DNA from 2 places in the Paenibacillus sp. FSL H7-0357 genome. Region 1 is predicted to be linked to the other one. Evidence: predicted binding sites of a transcription regulator. Region 1 holds the regulator's gene; the other holds the start of a gene.

Evidence for each region. The regulator LexA, encoded in region 1, represses DNA repair genes until DNA is damaged. The targets are predictions, from matches to a motif close to CGAACATATGTTCG.
Region 2: H70357_RS25310 (ImmA/IrrE family metallo-endopeptidase) is a predicted target of LexA. The motif match lies at 1,893-1,906, and genes of this name have one in related genera.

The regions. Positions count from the first base shown of each region.
Region 1 is NZ_CP009241.1:4,490,331-4,493,740, reverse strand. It holds gene H70357_RS19535 (TetR/AcrR family transcriptional regulator) at 1-438, shown strand, start outside; gene H70357_RS19530 (DMT family transporter) at 439-816, shown strand; gene H70357_RS19525 (L,D-transpeptidase) at 1,233-1,571, opposite strand; gene lexA (transcriptional repressor LexA) at 1,747-2,373, opposite strand; gene H70357_RS19515 (LysM peptidoglycan-binding domain-containing protein) at 2,667-3,080, shown strand; gene H70357_RS19510 (DUF896 domain-containing protein) at 3,191-3,400, shown strand.
Region 2 is NZ_CP009241.1:5,708,719-5,712,128, reverse strand. It holds gene H70357_RS25320 (WD40/YVTN/BNR-like repeat-containing protein) at 1-517, opposite strand, end outside; gene H70357_RS25315 (hypothetical protein) at 663-842, shown strand; gene H70357_RS36060 (hypothetical protein) at 1,084-1,248, opposite strand; gene H70357_RS25310 (ImmA/IrrE family metallo-endopeptidase) at 1,332-1,874, opposite strand; gene H70357_RS35470 (YjfB family protein) at 1,986-2,162, opposite strand; gene H70357_RS37230 (YjcZ family sporulation protein) at 2,468-2,626, shown strand; gene H70357_RS36055 (hypothetical protein) at 2,674-2,811, opposite strand; gene H70357_RS25305 (hypothetical protein) at 2,984-3,196, shown strand; gene H70357_RS25300 (hypothetical protein) at 3,186-3,410, shown strand, end outside.

The sequences.
Region 1 (3,410 bases):
AACGTTAGCAAAGGCGGTTTACTGTATCACTTTCCTAACAAGGAGCAACTGGTTTCCGGTATGGTGGATGAGCTGACCCGAAACTTTACGGAAGATGTTCAGAGCCGTGTAGAGCATGACCAGCAACAAGCTGGTAAATGGAGCAGGGCATACATTGAATCTACTTTTTATGGTTTTGGAGAAGGCAGTGACATGAACTCGGTGCTGGCAGCAGCTTTATTTACGAATCCCGGCTTGTTGACAAACATACAGGAGAAATATGCTGAATGGCAACATAATTTTGAAAATGACGGTGTGGATCCACTGTGGGCAACCATTGCCCGACTGGCGACCGACGGACTCTGGTTTGCGGAAAAGTTTGGACTGGCACCGCCAGATCTGGAGTTAAAAGAACGCATTTACAAAGAATTGATGGACGGAGTAAAGGAGGAGAAGTAAGTGCCGTATCTGTTTTTGGCGATATCCATTGCCAGCGAACTTGTAGGAACTTCGATGCTCAAAGCATCGCAAGGATTCACCAAAATAATCCCTGTAATCGTAATGCTGATTAGTTTCATTTGCTCGTTCTTCTTTTTGTCGTTGTCATTGAAGGCTATTCCATTAAATACGGCCTATGCAATTTGGTCTGGAATCGGAGCGGTAGCTACAGTTCTGATCTCAGTACTGATCTGGAAAGAAAAAATAAATACAGGCAGCGTAATAGGAATAACCTTAATCGTCATTGGTGTGATTGTGCTGAATTTGCTGGGACCTGGACATGGTTCTTCTGATGAGGCTGCCGAAACACAACAAACCAGCCTTTCCGATAGAGCCTAAGCCGAAGCTGTTGAAATAAAGATCATATACAATTTGTTCCATACAACAGTATGATGACGAAATAACTGTACCCTGCCAGAACGGTGGGGTATTTTCATATTCAAGAATACAGGGGAGTGAGTGAAAGTTGTCTGTGCATCGAGGTAATTTTTTCATTAATGGAATTGGCGTATTTAGCGTATTGATGTGGCTCATATCGGTTGTAGCTTGTATTTACGCATTCGTACTGTTGGTTAAACTTGCCAGGAGAGGAATAATAGCTTTGGATTTGTACATATATGCTAAAAATCGTGAAATACGCGACCGGTATGAATCAGCAGACAGGAAGGACCAATATTAAGCACTATGAAAAACACCCTCGATCATTTTTTTGTGATCCTTTGGGTGTTTTTGCTTTTTGTCTGACCACCATACTGTTACTCCCTTATTGTAACCCGTGTTCCAATAGGTACGATTGCTGCAAGGGCCAGCACATCCTCATTGTACATGCGGATACAGCCATGGGAGACCATATGTCCGATGGAGGAAGGGTCATTCGTTCCATGAATGCCGTAATGTGGTTTGGATAGACCCATCCAGAATGCACCGAAGGGTCCGCCAGGCTTGGGCTGTTTGTTAATGATAGTGTATTCTCCCGCCGGTGAAACGGTAAGTATGGTGCCAATACCGACAGGGAACCCTCGGGTAACGATGTTATTGTCAAGCAAATATAGCATGCGCTGCGACAGATCAACAATAATCCGATAATTAGGCATAGGTTCAGCACTCCTTTGATATCAGAATATGTGCGGAGTGCTGTTGCTGTTCAAAGGAAATGTTATATGAGATAAATAGAACAAATGTTCGCAATGAGTAAAATGACCATTTGAAAAGGGGAAAGGGCTGCTTCACTTGAAAAAGCGAAGCAGCCCTTAAATATGAACAAAAATATTAATGGATATCGCGGAAGAGACCGATAACTCGTCCCAAAATCGTAACGCGGTTAAGACGGAGGGGTTCATAAGCCGGATTCTCCGGCTGTAGACGAATGTGGTCACGTTCTTTGTAGAATGTCTTGACTGTAGCTTCGTCTTCTTCGGTCATGGCAACGACGATATCGCCATTGTCAGCAGTCTGTTGCTGGCGGACAATTACGTAGTCACCATTCATAATACCTGCTTCCACCATGCTGTCACCGAGAACGGAGAGCATAAATACCTTGTTGTCCCCCACATAGTGGGAAGGTAGTGGGAAGTAATCTTCGATATTCTCCGTTGCGGTAATCGGCACCCCGGCGGTGACCTTACCTACGACAGGAATACGGGTAACCGTCTGTACGAATTGATGTACATTCTCGGAATCTTCCTGGCCGAGCAGCTCAATTGCACGCGGTTTCGTAGGGTCGCGGCGGATAAGGCCTTTCTTCTCAAGCCGGTCCAGATGGCCGTGCACTGTGGAGCTTGAGGCCAAGCCTACAGCTTCACCGATTTCCCGGACGGACGGAGGATAACCCTTGCTACGGACTTCGTTACGTATAAATTCCAGGATCGCCAGTTGACGACTCGAAATCTTTGACATCGGAATCAACCCCATATAGTATGTTTGGGAAAATTATAACATAGAACTTCCGTTCGTACAAACATAAGTTCTAACAATCTGAGATTAATAGTGGAAATAGTAGCTTTTTACCATATTAGTATCTAATAACGGCTTGGAAATGGCGGGAAAAGGCAAAGCCGGTGCTGGAAACTGGCACATTTATGGATACGGAAAAAAAGCGAACAATTGTTCTAAAAATTCTATTGATCAAAACACATGTTCGTGTTATATTATTTTCGAAAGTAAGAACAAGTGTTTGGAGGACGATAACAATGTTAAAATACAGTACATACCGCAGCATCTACGAAGAGGCCGGTGAAGTTGAATCTACTAGAGGACAATCTGCTTCTAATCATATGAATGAAATGAAACAATCCGCCGCCGCTTTATTTGCAGCGATCTTAGGATTATGCCGTAAAGAATATCTCGTGAAGCTTGTGCTGGTCTTTATGCTTGTTGTATCCGGATTTACAGTTGTTGGTAATGTTTTTGCAAGTTCAGCATCATTAGTGAAGCAGGAGAAACGGGTAGTAGTTGAACGCGGAGACACGCTCTGGAGTATCGCCCTTAAGAACAAACCAGCGGGTATGAAGACGGTCGTATATATAGAAGGAATTAAAAAAACAAGCGGTTTGAAGAACGGGAACATTCAGGCCGGAGATATACTGACATTGCCTGTGTATTAACTTCATCATAAGCAGTATAGACTGACGTAAAGAGCTTTCAGGGGGCAGACCTTGACAAGCTCTTTTTCTCATGGCAAAGTTAGAATGAATTTATAGGGGAGGGGAAAGCATTGAATATTGACGAATTGGTCGCACGCATCAATGAACTGGCACGCAAACAGAAGAATGGCGGCCTGAGTGAAGAGGAATTGGCTGAACGGGCCAAGCTCCGCGAGATTTATCTGGGCAACATCCGCAGCAACTTCCGGGCCCAGCTCGATACCATTGAAATCGTGGATAATGATGAGCATGAACAAGGCAACAAGGGACTCAAACATTAGTCCAGTGTGT
Region 2 (3,410 bases), 1.2 Mb from region 1:
AGAAGAGTAGAGAGGTTTCAGTCTGGCCTTCCTCGTTCAGCAGCCCGATTTCATTCAGTAGGACGATTCCATAATTTGTAGAGGTGAAAAATATAGGAGATGCAGGGTTAAACTGAACGGCAGCGTATTTGGGAGGCACTTCAAGCTGCTCTTTGGCCCAGTGAATTCCGCCATCGGTTGTCTTATATAGTCCAATATCGCCTTGTCGTGGAGAATGGATCGTAATCCAGCCGGTGTCCTTCGTCTTAAACTTGAGGTCTCCAATGGGGCCGCTTGGCAAAGTGCCGTTTAAGGAATCGCTCAGCTTATGCCAGGATATGCCTCTGTCATTGCTCATATAGATACGGTTATCTGCCTGATACATTCCTGAACCTGCTGAAGTTGCCTTCCAGCTGTACCCAGCTTCCAAAGAATATTGGAATGTACGGATGTTATTATCTTCATCTATGTTACCGGCTTGCGGACTGTATGCGAACATAAGCTGGATTACGGACATAAGAACCCAGAGTGTTTTCATGGAAATCCCCTCCTCCTCCCATAGTAAAGGAATAAATTGGGAGATAGGTTACAGAGAGATGAAAGAAAGGTTAATTTCCTTTTATGAAACTTTTTGGATTTGTAAGCGTTTTATTGAGTATACACAGAAAAAGGAGATGGAGAATATGTCTGAGCAAAAGAAAATTCAGGAGCTTGAGCGCCGGATAGCTACGCTGGAGAATCAAGGCGGGCATCCACCCGGCAATGACCCCGGAAAAATATTGCGCAGGGTAATATGGGGGATTCTGATCGTGTTTTTCCTGCTGACGGCAATAGGCGTAATGCAGTTTGTGAGCGCAGGCTAGCCAGAGTGTTCATTCGTTCTTCTCATGAACGAGCAGTGTAGTGCAGACAAGCGCTATCAGGATGAAGAAGGATACATGCTGCAGCAGATAGATGGTAGTGACGGAAAAGATTCAGTTCATCTTCAGCGGGATTTCATAAGGGCTTAAGCTAACGGGATTATAGTAAACACATACCCCCCTTATTAATAGATATGGACCCTGCCGGACGCCGGCGGGGTCACTTTTTTGTTCATGGGTTCCCCTAATCTTCTTCCTTCGGTTCTTGCAGCAGAATGGAGAAGGTCTGGGTTTCATGATCGACCTCAATGGTCTCAATGCCAACGAAATCCGGGATATCAGGATGCACGGCATCCACGCTGTAATCCGGATGGGTCATTAATAACTGGATGACTTGAATGGCGTCCATTTCGCTCCCCCTTACGGGTAAATTCACCCTATACATAAGGTCTCTGCATTTCATTATGCATAGGTTTATTATCCCCGCAGCGTTTACCGAATATGTCGGTGGATTAAATTTCTGTCTTCGTTCCTTTCCATCACAGCCATCAATTGCCCCTGGAACACTCGTCTCTGAATTTGGTCAATCCGCTGCATGGCCAGCTCAGCAGGAACCTGAAAGGTTGAAGCGATATATTGGACGGCATCTTCACGGAGTTCAGGCAACATTCTGGCGGAAATCATGGAGTAGGGCATCGCCGCATAAAGGATAAAACGCTCGGATTCATCCTCCTGTGCCTGTGTGAACTGTTCGGGCATCAGCGTGTGGTTACCGGCATGGCGAAGCAAATGGCAGAGCTCATGGAGGAACTCGAGACGCTGCAGCTCGGGTGGAAGGCGGCTGTCAATAAACATGCTGTACATGCCTGCAGAGGCTTCAATGCTCTTGCTTCTTACATCCAGATAATGAATCCAGATATTCAGCCGCTCCGATATGTACTCAATGGAGATTTGCGACGGCTGTTGCACGTTCAACCGCTGATATAAATCTTCAGTCCATTTCTCCAGGGCGGTCATTTGATAGTAGGATTGCATGGGAATCACCTCGATATAGGATCGTATGTTCGTATTAATGGCCAAAAGAAAAGCCCAAAGGGCTCAAGGATAACCGGAACTCATGTTCTTATGTATGTAAGCATAAATCAATCAAACTACAATATCAAGTGTTTTTCCCAAGTTGGGGTGTGGGCTCTGCTGGAGCATTTGGACCAGATTCTGGCTTTGGATCTCAGTCGTTTTTGTGGCAATATTCATGACTTGCAGCCCTGCAGCCTGGTGTAGGGACGCCTGACTCATCGCCATTGATAATGCAGCAATGTCCATGTTGCACCTCCTAAAAGTTTTGTGAAGCTTTACTACTTTAGATACTGCATCGCAAAAACTCGCTTCGGAAGCATCCGCTAAGTTTTGTGAGCAATGCTTCCTGAAAGTTCTTCGTACAAAACTCACATCGAAAGCATACGCTAAGTTTTTTGAAGCTTCACAGCTTTGAATTTACATACTGTATATCGACAATGACGGGCCGATACTTTAGGTGAATGACATTTCTTTGCCGTTTGGCCCATACGGTAAATCAGGCTTTGACATATTCTGTGCTGTATTCAATATTCACAAGGAGGAATTAAATAATGGGTGTAGATTATGGTTGCGGTTGCGGTAATAACGTTGGTGGAGTAAACCAAGGTCCTCCGGCAGTTATGCCGGTAGTAAGCCCATGGACATCGACAACCTCCATACTGGTTCTCTTTATTCTTCTGGTAATTATTACAAAAGCCTGTATATTCTAAATCAGACTCAATCGAATGCTGCCCCGTCAGGCATATGCCAGATGGGGCTATTTCTTTTTTTTACGGGCTGTGGGTCCAATCTGACGTTTGATTCTTCCCGTGGTTTCGTCGACTTCAATGATATAAAGTTCTTTTACCGTGCCTGCAAGTGCAAACCATTCCTTGAAGGCTTCTTCCTCAGACATGGGCCCGTAAAGCCTTTTTCCCCGATAACAAATATAGAACACCTTGGCTCTCCGCGCGTGGAATATTATCCCACTTTATATTACGCCTAATTCACGGAAGATTGCATAAAGAACATTTGTTCGCATATAATACATACAAATATTCCTGGGCTTTCTAAAGGAGGCGGTTTACATGAGTGTAAAAGAATTGGAGAAACTGATCGGGCAGGTAATTGAGATCATATATGAGGACAAGTCGGGGAACATCACCCAGCGCAGAGTTGAGGTTCATGGGATTAAAGGCGGGCTGCTCCGGGCCACCTGTCTGACCACGGGCGGTCCAAGGGTATTCCGGACTGCTAACATCCTTGCCTGGCGTCAGGCAAAGGCCCGTTATGCTGGATGATACAGCGCGCAAGCTGTTGAGGATCATGTACCATTTCAGCAACCACTTCCGGAGGATGCCTACACTGCCTGAGCTTGCAAGGCTCAGCGGGCGGACACCGGCGGGAATCTATTCCGGATTTCGCGAGCTGGTGCTGGAGGGTCATATCCAATGGCAGCTGCCACAGCCTATAGAATCGGCGGTTATTTTGGTGGCCTGGGAAACTCCCGAGCCT